Regions from separate parts of the Lactobacillus sp. ESL0225 genome, predicted to be linked through region 1. Evidence: predicted binding sites of a transcription regulator. Region 1 holds the regulator's gene; the other holds the start of a gene.
What was found. The regulator LexA, encoded in region 1, represses DNA repair genes until DNA is damaged. The targets are predictions, from matches to a motif close to CNAACANNTGTTNG.
Positions count from the first base shown of each region.

Region 2: a site for LexA is predicted at 5,415-5,428, ahead of recA (recombinase RecA). Genes of this name have one in related genera too.

Region 1 covers NZ_REHK01000008.1:1,407-9,546, forward strand. The annotation lists gene F5ESL0225_RS04840 (xylulokinase) at 1-325, opposite strand, end outside; gene F5ESL0225_RS04845 (GntR family transcriptional regulator) at 703-1,800, shown strand; gene F5ESL0225_RS04850 (ABC transporter ATP-binding protein) at 1,838-3,634, opposite strand; gene F5ESL0225_RS04855 (ABC transporter ATP-binding protein) at 3,636-5,390, opposite strand; gene F5ESL0225_RS04860 (YneF family protein) at 5,460-5,675, opposite strand; gene F5ESL0225_RS04865 (DUF896 domain-containing protein) at 5,745-5,993, opposite strand; gene lexA (transcriptional repressor LexA) at 6,140-6,763, shown strand; gene F5ESL0225_RS04875 (nucleoside phosphorylase) at 7,023-7,787, opposite strand; gene rplS (50S ribosomal protein L19) at 7,882-8,140, opposite strand, start outside.
Region 2 covers NZ_REHK01000006.1:143,116-151,255, forward strand. The annotation lists gene ymfI (elongation factor P 5-aminopentanone reductase) at 1-75, shown strand, start outside; gene F5ESL0225_RS02385 (RodZ family helix-turn-helix domain-containing protein) at 144-1,229, shown strand; gene pgsA (CDP-diacylglycerol--glycerol-3-phosphate 3-phosphatidyltransferase) at 1,259-1,819, shown strand; gene F5ESL0225_RS02395 (ABC transporter ATP-binding protein) at 1,966-3,144, shown strand; gene F5ESL0225_RS02400 (ABC transporter permease) at 3,144-3,767, shown strand; gene F5ESL0225_RS02405 (glycine betaine ABC transporter substrate-binding protein) at 3,780-4,709, shown strand; gene F5ESL0225_RS02410 (ABC transporter permease) at 4,702-5,361, shown strand; gene recA (recombinase RecA) at 5,513-6,625, shown strand; gene rny (ribonuclease Y) at 6,756-8,140, shown strand, end outside.

The DNA of each region.
Region 1 (8,140 bases):
ATAACTTACCTGCTTGATCAAATGGTAAATAGCCATGCATCATGGCACTAATTCCAATTGAAGCAAGCTTTTTAATCGGAACATGATATTTACTACTTACATTAGCAGCTAATTGTGCATAACTTTGCTTTAGCCCTGTTAAAATTTCTGTTTGCGAATATGTCCATATGCCATCTTGTAAACTGTTTTCCCATAAAAAACTACCAGAAGCGATTGGCTGAAAGTCTGGTGTAATTAACACAGCTTTAATCTGAGTTGAGCCAAATTCAATCCCTAACGTTGTTTGACCACTTTCAATTAGTTGTGCTATTTTAGCAATGGTCATCTAAGAGCCTCTTTCCTTAGGTTTATTTTTCTATACGTTTGCCTTCTAGAAAGCACTTTCATAATATATTTTTTATTAATCGTATTCAATACCCTTAAAAATTCATTCGCATAATTTTTAACTATTGTATAGGTTATAATTATTGATATTACTTAATTTTTACTTCAGAAAATTTTTTATATGTTTTTTTCTAAAATATTAAAAAAAATTCATTGTTTACCCCAGTATGTCAATTAACTTAATTTTTACTTATATATCAGTATTTTGAGGTGAAAAATTTTGCGGTTTTTATTTATTCATGATATTATCTTAGTTAAAAAATAAAGATTATCTATTATTATCAAATATTTATTCGAATAAATATTAGGAGAATCAGTGTGAAAAGTGATTATATCGCTATTACGGAAACCCTCAGGAATGAAATAACTTTAGGGGGCTTCAAAACCAATCAAAAATTACCAACTGAAAATGAATTAATGCAACGTTTCCAATCCACACGTTATTCAGTACGGAAGGCTTTAATTGAACTACAAAACGAACATTTAATTTATAAAGTTCAAGGTAGCGGAATGTATATCCAAGATTGGAACAAAAAATGGCAAGCTAATCCAAAAAGTAAAATAATTGGGTTAATTTGCACCCATATAGCAGATTACATTTTTCCCAAAATCATCTCGCAAATTGATGCTGTAATTGAGCCTGCTGGTTATTCTTTGCTACTAGCTAATACTCATAATTATCCAGATAAAGAACGATTTAATTTAATAAAAATGCTCGATTCCCAAGTAGCTGGACTAATAGTTGAACCAAGTGAGAGTGCCAAACCTTGCCCAAATTCAGATATTTATAGACGAATTGCTAAAAGTAAAATCCCATTATTATTTATTAATGCTAAATATGCTGAGTTCGATTTTCCTGCCATTACTAATTCTGATCGAGCATCAGAAAAAGAGTTAATTACTTATTTACTTAAAAAGGGACACGAAAGCATCCTTGGAATATTTCAAATTGATGATTGCCAAGGAGTTGAACGCATGCAAGGTTTTATTGCAGCATACCAATCTAGTAATATCAATTTAACTAATAGTAATCTAATTATGTATAACTCCCACGATTCCTTTTCAGTTATTAGTCAAAAAATTGATGTTTATCTTAAAAGTAAGCAAGTGCCAACAGCAATTGCCTGTTATAACGACGAACTTGCTGTCTTAGTTATTGATAAGTTAAAAAACAAAAATATCAAGATTCCGCAAGATATATCTGTTGTTGGTTTTGATAATTTCGATTCTGCAACTTATTTATCTCCTAGTTTAACCACCATGAATTATCAAAGAACTCTTGTCGGAAAAGAAGCTGGTAAGGGAATACTAACATTAATTAAAGGTAAAAAATTTTCCTCAATTGTGCATCAGCCACAATTACAAATACGTGATTCAGTTTGCACTCCTAAAAATAAGAAATCAAAAAGGCACTGATAAATTATCAGTGCCTTTTTGATTTTGAAACAGTTATTTAGTTTTGCTTATGTCTATTTTGTAACGTGTACAGATTATAATAGTAACCATGTTGATTAATTAATTCATCATGAGTACCACGTTCAACAATTTTGCCGTCGTCAAGTACAATTATTTGATTAGCATCAACAATTGTAGACAATCTATGAGCAATTGCTAAAGTAGTACGTCCTTGGCGTAATCTTTTCAATCCCTTCTGAATCAAAGTTTCAGTTTCAGTATCAACATTTGCCGTTGCTTCATCCAAAACCAGAATTTTGGGATCTGTAACTAAAGTCCTAGCAAAAGATATTAGTTGTCTCTGCCCTTGACTAAATTCACTACCGCCTTCACCAACTTCTGCATGATATTCTCCACTTAATTTTTTAATAAAATCATCTGCTTGTACGGTTTTAGCCGCCTTTTTTATTTGGTCGTCTGTAATTTTATCATTATATAATCTAATATTTGAACTTATGTCACCATAAAACATGAACGGCTCTTGTAAAACAAGTCCAAGTTTCTGGCGAAGTTCGGCTTTAGGATACCTTCTAATATCTACACCATCAATTAAAATTTCACCTTGATAAAATTCATAAAAACGCATCATTACATTAATAATTGAACTTTTTCCTGATCCAGTATGCCCAACAATTCCTAAAGTTTCTCCGGGATTAACTGTGAAAGAAATATCATGTAAAATTTCATTTTGACCATCATAAGAAAAACTAACATGTTTAAATTCAATTTTCCCCTGCCTAATAGTCAGTCCTGATTGTTCATTTTGCGCAGGTTCATAATTAGTATTATCTAAAATTTTGAAAATTCGTTTACCAGCAACTATTCCATCCTGAAAAAAGGTCATTTGATCCATTAAAGTTGCTATTGGATTGAAAAACTGTGAAATATATTGCGAAAATGCATAAACGACTCCCGCTGGAACAAAAGTCTCCCGCAATGGAAAGCCAAAATACATTAACGTCAATGCCAAGGCTAGTGAATATAATAAACTAGTCAATGGTGAAAGTAAGATTGAATTAAGAGTAATCATACTGAACCTAGTTCTCATCAAATTAGAATTTTCTTGTTCAAAATGATGGCTCATTCTCTCTTCCTGTTTGAACTGTTGAATAAGAGAAACACCTTCAATTGATTCATTTAAATTTGTATTAATCCTGCTTAAGCGTTCCCGATAATTACGATACAGCTTGGAACTTCTTTTTGAATACTGCCAAATGATCAATAATAAAATTGGTAGAAAAACAAGGACAATAAAACCAGCTAATGTATTCGTCGAAAACATGGCAATTAAAGCAGAAATAATTGAAAAAAATGAAAGAACCACACTAGCTAAAACTGTCAGAAAGTTGCTCAAAGTCATTGTATCATTGGTTACGCGTGACACAATGGAGCCTGCAGGAGTTTGATCAAAATAACGCATTCCTAAAGTATGCAATTTTTGATAAAGATCTGTTCGTAAAGCTTCTAATGATTTTTCTGACCCTAAAGCAAAAAAATATTCATAAGTAAACTGCAATATTGCCTTAATGATAGAGCCTAAAGCGTATAATATACCAGCAAAAATAATCACCTGTGTTGTAACATCTGCTTTTACTAGATAGTTATCCAGAAAGAACTGTAATCCATAGGGTAACAACATATTAATTGCACTAACTAAAAAAGCACCAATCCCAGCAACAATAATTTCATTTTTAAAACGCCAAACAAAACCAAGTAATCGTTTTAATATTTTTAACTGTTCTTTAACCGGAATTTCTTGAGCCCAAACAGATTGATTCGTCTCTTGTTCGTCCACACTATTCACCAACCTTTTCTTCTAATTCTTGTTTTTGCCACATATCTGCATACCAACCATGAGCAGCTAATAACTGGTCATGAGTTCCACGCTCAACAATTTGACCATCTTTTAATACTAAAATCAGGTTAGCATGCATTACTGAAGTTAAGCGATGAGTTGCAATCACTGTTGTCTTGTCTTTGCGTTCTTGATTTAAAGACTTTAAAATTGCCAGCTCAGTTCTGGCATCAACGGCCGATAAAGCATCATCCAAAATTAATATTTGACTTTTTTTAACCAAAGCACGTGCAATTGACATTCGTTGCTTTTGTCCTCCAGAAAGCGAAATACCATTTTCCCCTACCAAAGTTTGATAATCTCTTGGCATTTGCATAATATCTTCATGTAAATCACTCTTTTTTGCAGCCGAAATAATTTCTGCTTTTTGTGCGTTCGTTTTTGCAAAAGAAATATTATTTTGAATATTAGTTGAAAACAAATAATTATTCTGTGGAACGTAAGAAATTTGTTTTAATAAAAGTTCTAACGGAATTTGCCGAATATCTAAACCATTCAATGTAATTTGACCATCGTACTTATCAAATTCCCGTAAAAGCAGTTGAATGATTGAAGTTTTACCAGCTCCAACTTTACCGACTAAACCTAATGTTTGCCCAGTCTTTAAAGTGAAATTAATATGATGTAGTACGGGGAGATTAGGTTCATCAGGATAGGCAAAAGAATTAATATGATATACTAAATCGCCAGTAATATCAGTCGCAGATAAATTTGGGTCAGCCTTATCATCTGTAATCTCAGGCTTTTCAGCTAGTAATTTTTCAATCCGATCATAACTAGCACTGCCACGTTCTAAAATATTAAAAAGGTAGCCAATTGCAAACATGGGCCAAACCATATTGCCAATATAAGCAATAAAGGAAACTAGCTGACCAACTGATAATGAATGATTAACCACCATTAGCCCACCATAAATGATAGTTATAGCATAAGTTAAGCCAATCAGTAAGGTACTTAAGGGATCAAACATTGAATCCCACTTAAATACTTGTTTATTAATTTGAATTGTATCAGCAACCATAGCATTAAATGCTGCCGCATCAGCTTTTCCTTGACCGAAAGTTTTTATTACTTTTATTCCAGAAACTGATTCTTGCGTCTTATTATTTAAACGGGAAAAAGCTGCTTGAGATTTATCAAACGAGTCATGTAGTTTATCACCTAACTTCCAAGCCCCGACAGCTAAAAATGGTAAGGGTAATAAAGCAACTATTGTCAAACGCCAGTTTACAAAAATCACCATAGCAACTATAGTAGATAAGCCCATGACCAAAGAATCGACTAGGGTCAGTACCCCCTCACCTGCTACTTCTTGCACTGCCGAAACATCATTAGTAGCATGAGCCATCAAATCACCAGTTCGATGTCTTTGATAAAAAGTCCGATCCATTTCCATAAAATGACGAAATAGCTTTGACCGTAATTGTAACTCGAGTTCTGCAGCACCACCCCAGATTTGCTTTCGCCAAAAGTAGCGAAAACTATATAATAATAAAGCAGCAATAATAATTGTCAAAATCAGTAAGGTATATTCACTCCAAGAAATATGTCCTTGATTTAATTGATCAGCCATTAAGCCTAAAATACGTGGTGGGACTAAATTGACAAAAGATGTTAGTATTAAAAATGTGATACCGATGAGATACCTTTTTTTCTCCTGTTTAAAGAACCAACTTAATTTATAAAATATACTCATTATTCACCTAACTTTATTTATACAAAAAGACGGAGATAAACCCCGTCTTTTTCAATCTAGTAAAATTATTTATTTTTGATGTTTCATCATGTTCATTACTTGGTTGACCTTCTTAGCCGAAGGTTTCTGTCCCATTTGTGACATCATGGCAACAATCATATCTTCACTGATTGGTGGATTATCTTTAAAATATTTCTTCATATAAGTTCTTGCACCATAGAAGCCTCCTACAAGACCAATTAGTAGTGCAATAATAATTAAAAAAATTTCTAACCCTAAATTCATAAAACAGTCACCTCAATTTGTCCAATAAATATATCTTACCTAAAAATCATTTAAAATTAAAGGCTAAAGTTAATTTTTTCTTAAACCTTTTTTCCGTTGAATCGCTTTAGCTTTTTCAGAAGTAATTTCTTTACCATCTTTATCAAGTATTACCAAATTTTCAACATCTTGCTTAAAACTGGCCCGAAAGTTTTTGATAAATTCTTGGTGTAATTTTTCTCGTTCTTTTTCTTCCTCAGCAGTTAGACCCTCAGCCTTTTTCTTATGATAAAGTTCATTGATTCGGTCAACCATCTTTTTTTCTTTGTCTTTTGTCATTCTTTGCACCTCTCAATAAAAAAGTCTACCTTATTTTTAACTATAAAAAAAGTCTAAGCTTTTAGAACATTTGTTTGCATATAGCTATAATATCTGCTAAAATAAACTTAACTTAAGATAATTGTCATTACTATAGGAGCGTATTTATGACTACCAAGCAAAATCCTAAACAACTGCAAATTCTCCAATATATCTATGATACTGTACAAAAGCGTGGCTTCCCACCTACTGTGCGCGAAATTTGCCATGAAGTAGGACTATCATCTACTTCAACTGTTCATGGTCACTTAACACGACTTGAACGAAAAGGACTTCTGCTTAAAGATGCTACTAAACCACGTGCCTTAGAAGTAACCGCTCAAGGCAAAAAAGTTTTGGGCATTAAAGCTACTGAAATTCCAATAGTTGGTGTGGTAACCGCTGGTGAACCAATTTTAGCAGTTGAAGATATCGAAGATTATTTTCCTCTTCCGCCAGATTTGGCTAATGATTCAGATAACCTATTTATGCTAAAAATTCATGGTGAAAGTATGATTAATGCTGGCATTTTAAACGGTGACAATGTTATTGTTCGCAAGCAAAGTTCAGCAATTAATGGTGAAATAGTAGTTGCTATGACCGATGAAAATGAAGCAACCGTTAAACGCTTTTATAAAGAAAAAGATCATTATCGTCTTCAACCTGAAAATGACAATATGGCACCAATTATTTTAGATAAAGTGCAAATATTAGGTAAAGTGGTTGGACTTTATCGCAATAACATTTTCTAAATTGGCTAAAAAAGCCTGATTAATAACTTTTAACTACAAATATCTAACTGCAATTAAATTGATATTTGTAGTTTTTTTATAAAAAAGTCCGATAACAAAAAGCAATGCTAATTTTCCACATCTATTAGATTTATTCCATTCACAAAGTTTTGGCGTTATTTTTTTGATAAATGCTTTAATATCAACTTATTTATTTTATTTTGTGAAATACGTCAATGTTTCATATAGGTTTCACAACCATATTTTTCACAAAGTATGTTTAAACTTCAGCAATTATTTTAGCCGCTAAGGTGAGGGCGGTTTCATGAGTATCCAGCCCCCAGCCCCTATCATTGTGACATTCAATATTACTTAATGAATCTGCCGTAAATAAGATTTGCGCAAAATCAACTCGGCGAAATTGTGCACATGCAGCCATGGCTGCACACTCCATTTCAACACAAGCAGCACCAAGTTTTCTAAATTGTTGAACTTTTTGAGCAGTTTCTCTGAAAAAACCATCAGTTGTCCAGGTTAAAACTTTCTTAGCTTTTAAACCATTTCGTTTCATTAAAAATTCAATTCGGCTTAAATAAGCTGAGTTTAAGTCAACAAAGTTGCTGGCTTTTATATAATGAAATGAAGTACCTTCATCTCTAATTGCCTTAGTTGGTAATAAAAAATAACCTTCTGGCAGGTCAACCAATGTTCCAGCCGAGCCAATCGTTAATATTTGCTTAACCCCATAACTAATTAGCCAATCAAGTAATTCAGTGGCAGCTGCAGCACCAAGTTTGGCTTGACAAAATGTGATTTTCTCTTGACCAATTTCAACTTCATAAATGGGGGTTTTACCTTCAAAGCAATCAAATTGTCCTATTAAACGATGCGGATATACTATTAAAAATCGTTTTATTGCATCATTTGTAATAAATGCAAATAACAATTTTCGGTGAAAGTGATAATTCACTTTACTTCTTTCATGGTCTGGCTCTAATACTGCGTTTCGATTTGCGTCAAAATCTAATAAAAAAGGCCGTTGCACTTTAAAACCTCCTAGCTAAAATAAGATTGCTGGTATTTTAACATAAAAAAATAGAACTGTCCTTATTAAAAAGATAGTTCTACTTTTTATTTGATTAACGACGCTTCTCAGCAATTCTTGCAGACTTACCATGACGTTCACGTAAGTAGTAAAGCTTAGCACGACGTACACGACCATGACGCAATACTTCAACTTTAGCCACACGTGGATCATTAACTGGGAAGGTACGTTCAACACCAACACCAGAAGCAATCTTACGAACAGTGTAAGCAGCTGCAATACCAGCGCCTTTACGCTTAATTACAACACCTTCAAACATCTGAATACGTTCATGACTACCTTCAACAACACGT
Region 2 (8,140 bases), on a different contig from region 1:
AGAACCTTGCTTGATCCGAATGCGAATTATTTGACGGGACAAACAATTTATGTCAGTGGAGGCTGGCTTATATAAATAAAAATTAATAGTTAGTAGTATATGTTATACTCAATGTATAAAATAAAGAATTTAAAGAGGTAACTATGGCGGATATCGGAGACAAATTACGCAGTGCCAGAGAGGCAAAAGGACTTTCAATTGAAGATGTTGAAAAAGCAACTAAGATTCAAGGTAGATATCTGACGGCAATTGAGCAAAATGATTTTGATAAGCTACCAGGTGACTTTTATGTACGCGCTTTTATTAGACAATATGCTCAAGTAGTCGGATTAGATGGTAAAGAATTACTTAATGAATATCACCAAGAAATACCACAAGCTGAACCTGATGAGTATGTTGAAGAATCTATCGATAATAAAAGTGAAGAAGTAAGTAAGACTACTAACAGTAAAAAAAAGCTCTGGAAAGATTATCTTCCGCGAATTATTATTATTTTAGGAATCGTAGTAGTTGTGCTAGTGTGTTATATGGTATATGCCCACTTTTCATCAGCAGGAAATCAGAATAATAATTCTGCTAGCGATGTATCGGTTTCATCAGAAAATACTAGCAGACCAAAAAAAGTTAAAAAGGCTAAACCCAACCTAGTCAAAGTTAGGGAATTAGCTGTAAATCAATATGAAATTACTGGTTTAAAGAAGAATCGTAATATAGTAGCTCGAGCAGGTGATCAAGTAACAACGATTTCGGTTGCAATGAATGGTGTGAATCAAGGAGCCCAGACCTTGACTGCGGGGCAAAAACATACAGTGCGTATACCTGAAAGTGCCCAAACAGTAGTTGTTACTTTTAGCAATGCGCTTGGAACGACCGTTTCAGTTGGTGGCAAAAAAGTACCTTATAATGGCCAAAGTGCAGGGCTATCACTAACCTTATTTATTGGTAAGCATCACCAAGTTCAAAGAAATGGTGAGGTAAATCAAAATAACAATACAGGGAATGCTAATACTGGTACTACCCAAAACCAGCGTACTGAAACTGAGCAAAATCAAGACCACCATCAGACCAATAATACTGAAAATAACAGCACCACTAACAATAATCAATCTACTGGACAGCAAACTAACGGTCAGGTAAACCATGATAATCAAACCGATACTACTGATCATCATCAAGCTAATAATAACTCAAGCAGTTCGTCTGATAACCAAGGTGGCAGCAGTAACTAATTACTGTATTTTAGGAGGAAAATTTAAGAATGAATTTACCCAATAAGTTGACGGTGTTTAGAATATTTCTAATACCGGTATTTATGTTAATTGTTATCTTTGGCGGAGATGCAAGTTTTAAAGTAGCAGGTAGTACTGTTTACTGGAATTTAGTTATTGCAGCGATAGTTTTTGCAGTAGCATCAGCTACTGACTGGTTTGACGGTCATCTTGCTCGCTCACGCAATTTAGTGACCAATTTTGGTAAATTTGCGGATCCATTAGCAGATAAGATGTTAACTATGACTGCTTTTGTTATGTTAATTTCATTAAAATTAGCACCAGCTTGGATTGTGGCAATTATTGTCTGTCGTGAGTTAGCAGTTACTGGGTTACGGCTGATTTTAGCTGAAAATAAAGGTCAAGTAATGGCAGCTGAGATGCCGGGAAAGATTAAGACAACTTGTCAGATGCTGTCGATTATTTTCTTATTAATTGGTGATATTTATCATATTGGAACAGTTTTACTCTATCTTGCTTTGATTTTTACAATATATTCTGGCTATGATTATTTTCGTAGTTCTTGGAATATCTTCAAAGGTTCAATGTAGTTTTAAATATTTAAAAACACTAACAATGTTAGTGTTTTTTATTTTAGTTTTATAATTTAAAAAATATGTAATAGTATATTATTGCCCGTCTTTAATTATGTTGATAGGATTGAACTATAATACTATTGAAAAAAGGGGGAAATATTATGGTAAAAAATATACCGATGGTTGAATTTAAGAATGTAACAAAGCTATATCCTAAAATGAGCAAACCAGCTGTTGACAACATTAACTTCAAAATAAATAAGGGTGAATTTTGCTGTCTAATTGGAACCTCTGGCTCGGGTAAAACAACACTAATGCGAATGATTAATCGGATGAATAGTGTAACTAAGGGAAAGGTTTTAATTAAAGGAAAAAATGTTAAAGAATTTAATCCTGTTTTTTTAAGACGACATATTGGATATGTGATTCAGAGTAATGGCTTAATGCCTCATATGACGATTCGACAAAATATTGCTCTGGTACCAAAATTATTAAAATGGCCAAAGGAAAAAATAGCGGTTGCTGTAAATAAGTTAATAGAATTAGCTCAGTTACCTAAATCATATTTAGATCGCTATCCTAATGAATTATCTGGTGGTCAGCAGCAGCGAGTAGGTGTCATTAGAGCTTTAGCTGCAAATCAAAACTTGATTTTAATGGATGAGCCATTTGGTGCATTAGATCCGATTACGCGTGAAAGTTTGCAGACTTTAGTGAAAAATTTACAATCCAAGTTAGGTAAAACAATAGTGTTTGTTACACATGATATGGATGAAGCCCTAAAGCTTGCTACTAAAATAGTTGTTTTACACGGGGGTCATTTAATTCAGGTTGGCTCACCAGATGAAATTTTGCACTATCCAAAAAATAAATTTGTAGAGAATTTGATTGGTGAAAAGCGCCTTTCTGAAGCAAAATATGAAACTGTTAAAGTAAAAAACGTGATGCTCACTGATCCCGTCAAAATTAATCAAACGGCTTCTTTAACGGCTGCATTAGCAATGATGAAGGAACATCGAGTTGATACGCTGTTAGTTGTTGATCTCGAAAATCACTTTAAAGGATATATTTCAATTAATGAGTTACAGAAAAAATATAACCACGCTAATAAGATTAGTGAAATTTTATTAACTAAAATTCCAGTCCTAAGACCAGATGAATATTTACGTGATAATTTTAGTCGAATTTTAAGTCGCGCTGGACAATATATTCCGGTTGTTGACGATAATGAAAGATTAGTAGGTATAGTAACTCGTTCTAGCCTGGTTAATGTGATTTATGAAAAAATATGGGGCGATAAAACAGCTTTAATTGAAAAATCAGAAAAAGAGGTAAAATAATGGTTGCTTTTTTAACTCAACATGGATTAGAGTTAATTGTTAAAACTTGGCAGCAAATTTATATAGCGATTATTTCATTATCCTTAGGAATTATTGTAGCAATTCCTTTAAGCGTTTTTTTACTAAAAATTCCACGAATTGCGAAAATAATAATTTCGATTACGAGCATTTTGCAAACTATTCCAGCTCTTGCATTATTAGCAATGATGATTCCATTATTTGGAGTAGGACGTTTGCCAGCAATTATTGCACTTTTTTTGTATAGTTTAATGCCAATTTTGCGTAATACTTATGTGGGACTAACTAATGTGGATACTAATATTATCGATTCTGCTCGTGGTCTTGGCATGACCAAAATACAATTAATTACTAAAGTAAGGCTCCCTTTAGCAATGCCGGTAATTATGGCTGGAATTCGTTTAGCTGCAATTTATATAATTGCTTGGGCAACATTGGCTTCCTATATTGGAGCTGGAGGATTAGGCGATTTTATTTTTAGTGGACTTAGTCTTTATCAACCTGATTTAATTCTTGGTGGAACCCTCCCAGTAATTGCTTTAGCATTATTAACAGATTTTTTACTTGGTTTACTAGAGAAAAAAATTATTCCTAAAGGTATATAGGGAGGCTTAGTAATGAAAAGACGAGCAAAAATATTAATTTCTACCATTACATTTATGACTATGATAGCTACTTGTGCGTGTGGATTAGTTGATAATCAACCTAGTAGTGATCAGATTAGAGTAACTGCCTTAACAACAACTGAATCTCAAATTGTCGCTAACATAATTGTTCAATTAATTGAACATGAAACGCCATATCGCGCTTCCATTGTTAATAATTTAGGTTCAGCCCCAATGCAGCACCAAGCATTGTATCGTCATGATGCTGACATCCAAGCGGTTGCCTATGATGGGGGTGAATTGACTGCTAATTTACATCTAGCTCCAATTAAAAATGCAAAAAGGGCCAATCAGACAGTGCGGAGTGAGGCGAAAAGAAGGTGGGATCAAACATATCTTCCCACTTATGGCTTTGCCAATAATTATGCCTTTATGGTAAAAAAAAGTGCACAAAAAAAATATAATTTATATAAAATTTCTGACTTAAAACAATGGCAAAATAAATTTTCATTTGGAGTTGCTTCGGAATGGATTAATGCACCAGGAGTTGGTTATAGGCAGTTTAAGCAAGCGTATCATATGGCTTTTACCAAAATTGAGCCAATGAATATTGGTCTGGTTTATTCCGCCCTAAAAAGTGGTAAAGTGAATGTGATTTTAGGTTATTCTACGGATGGGCGAATTGATAGCTATCGATTAAAATTATTAAAGGATAATAAGTATTTTTTTCCGCCATATAATTGCGGCATGTTAATTAATAATTATTTATTACGTAATCATCCCGACCTTAAGCCTCTTTTGATGAGATTAGTGGGGAATATTAGTATTCATGACATACGAAGAATGAATTTTGAAGTAGATGATAGATTACTAGAACCCTCTACCGTGGCTCATCAATTTTTGGTAAAACATAATTTTTTTAGGGGTAAAAATAATGGCTAATTTAACTTTATGGCAACAATTTATTTATTATTATCAACATAATGGCAATTATATACTTAGTCAATTTAATCGTACTTTTTTAATGTCAGTTTATGGTGTATTGTTTGCAGCAATTATTGGTATTCCGCTGGGAATTGTGATTGCTCGTAATACACATTTGGGAAGTTTTGTGCTTGAATTTGCTAATTTCATTCAGACAATCCCCTCACTTGCTCTTTTGTCAATCGTAATGATTGGAATGGGTTTAGGAGTAAAAACAGTTGTTTTTACTGTTACGCTATATTCATTGTTACCAATTATTAAAAATACATATACTGGCATGTGCAGTGTTGATAAAAATATTATTGATTCAGGTAAAGGTATGGGAATGACTAAGCTGCAATTACTTTATTTGGTTCGGTTACCTTTATCAATTTCAGTAATTGTAGCTGGTTTAAAAAATGCTTTAGTAGTAGCAATTGGAATTACTTCAATTGGTTCTTTTGTTGGTGCCGGCGGATTAGGCGATATTATTATTCGCGGTACTAATGCAACTAGCGGCAACGCAATAATTTTAGCTGGGGCGTTTCCCACTGCATTAATGGCAGTATTAGTTGATCTATTGCTTAACTTGGTCCAAAATTGGGTACAACCTAAAGGATTAAAAAAATAAATCAAAAAATATGGGTTATTTTTGCATATATATTAGTAGGGCTTAAGCTTATTTAAACATTTGTTCGCTATATTTCTTGCAAATATATCTTCAAGCAACGTATAATTAATGAGTATAAACTGGTGATTATTATTTTAGAGGAGGAAAAGTCTTGCCCAAAGATGAAAAGCAGGCAGCATTGGAAAATGCGCTTAAAAAAATAGAAAAGAACTTCGGTAAGGGCGCTGTTATGCGCATGGGCGATAAAGCAGATACTAAAATTTCAACGATTCCATCTGGTTCACTTGCACTTGACTCAGCTTTAGGGGTCGGGGGCTATCCACGGGGAAGAATTGTTGAAATTTATGGTCCTGAATCTTCTGGTAAGACCACGGTTGCTTTACATGCTGTAGCTGAAGTACAAAAGCGTGGTGGTACGGCTGCTTACATTGATGCTGAAAATGCAATGGATCCAGCATATGCAGAAGCCTTAGGGGTTGATGTGGATTCACTCATTTTATCGCAGCCTAATACTGGTGAAGAAGGATTACAAATTGCGGATACACTAATTACAAGTGGTGCAATTGATATTTTAATTGTCGACTCTGTAGCTGCTCTAGTTCCCCAAGCTGAAATTGACGGAGAAATGGGTGATAGTCATGTGGGGTTACAAGCACGTTTAATGAGTCAGGCTTTGCGTAAGCTTTCTGGAAATATTAACAAGACAAAGACAATTGCCATTTTTATTAATCAAATTAGAGAAAAAGTTGGCATTATGTTTGGTAATCCGGAAACGACTCCAGGTGGGCGCGCACTTAAGTTTTATGCGACAATCCGTTTAGAAATTAGACGTGCAGAAAAAATTAAGCAGACTGGTGGCGAAATAACGGGAAATCGTGTCAAAATTAAAGTTGTTAAAAACAAAGTTGCACCGCCTTTTAAAGTTGCGGAAGTAGATATGATGTATGGCAAAGGTATTTCCCAAAGTGGTGAATTGCTAGATATGGCAGCTGATAAAGATATTATTGCGAAAGCTGGCTCTTGGTATTCATACAAAGATGAACGTATTGGTCAGGGGCGTGAAAATGCAAAGCAATATTTAGAAGATCATCCAGAAATATACGCTGAAGTTCAAAAGGAAGTTCGTCATATTTATGGTATTGATGAAGAAGCCATTTCTGAACGTGAAGATCCAGAAAATGCTAAAGCTAAAAAAGCTAAGGCAACCAAGCCAGAAACTAAAACGACTTCTGCTGAAAAAGAAGTAGATGACAAAAGTAACTAGAATTGAAGAAATTAACCTTGATCTATAAATTTTGGTCAAGGTTTTTTTTAGTTGATTGACATAAGTGATTAGGTTATTTATCATTAAGTTTGTGTGAATAATCTAAAAATAAAAAAAGGCGATAGTAATCATGATAAAAACAATTTTGGTTCCCATCGCGATTGCTATTATTTCAATTTTACTAGGTTTAATTATTGGCTATTATTTCAGAAAAAATATTTGGGAAAAGAAAGCTCAAAATGCCAAAAAGAATGCTGATAATATTTTAGCTGAAGCAAAGTCTCAAGTGGCAGCTACCCAAGCTGAAATAAGTTTTCAAAAGCAAGCTGCTGAAACTTTAAAGCAGAGTGCACTAAATATTAAAAAAGAAAAAATTCTTGAAGCGCAAGAGCAAATTCAAACTTATCGACAAAAGGTTGAAGATGAATTAAATGTTAAGCGCGATTTGGTTGCACGCGATACTAATCGTTTAAAGCAACAAGAAGATACTTTTGAACATAAAAACTCTTTATTGACGGAAAAGGAAGCCGAATTAACTGAAAAAGAAAATCACTTTCGTAAGCAAGAACTAGAGCTAAAGAAAAATATAAAGGTTGTAACTGACTTAGTCGATCAAACTAAGGAAAAGCTGTACGAGGTTGCTCAACTGAGTAAAGATCAAGCACAGAAGTTAGTTTTGACCCAATTATCTGATGAACTAGTTAAGGAACGGGCAGAAATGATCAAGGATAGTAATGAAGAAATTCGGGTTAAAGCTGATCATTATGCCCGTAAAATTATTATTGATGCAATTCAAAGTAGTTCGGCTGATACTGTTGCTGAAACAACAGTTTCAGTAGTTAATTTGCCTAATGAGGAAATGAAGGGAAGAATTATTGGTCGAGAAGGTCGGAATATTCGCTCCTTTGAAGCTCTAACTGGAGTTGATTTAATAATTGATGATACTCCTAAAGTAGTCACTTTGAGTGGCTTTGACGCGATTCGACGTGAAATTGCTAAACGAGCAATGGAACGGCTGGTTAAGGATGGTCGTATTCATCCAGCTCGAATTGAAGAGATGGTTGATAAAGCACGCAAAGAAGTCAATGATGACATTTATGAAGCTGGTGAAAGCGCATTAATGGAGCTAGGGATTCATCGAATGAATCCTGAACTTGTTAAAATTCTTGGTCGCCTTAAATATCGAACGTCCTATGGCCAGAATGTTTTAGGGCATTCAATTGAAGTGGCTAAATTAGCTGGAGCAATGGCGGCTGAGCTTGGTTTAAATGAAAAATTAGCAGTTCGCGCGGGATTATTACACGATATAGGAAAAGCCATCGATCATGATATTGAAGGTTCACACGTTGAAATTGGTGTAGAATTAACTAGAAAATATCATGAATCAGATGTAGTTGTTAATGCAATTGCGGCCCATCACGGTGATGTACCGAAGTTATCATTTGTTGCTGAGCTAGTAGTGGCGGCAGACACGATATCTTCGGCTCGACCTGGGGCAAGAAGTGAAAGTTTAGA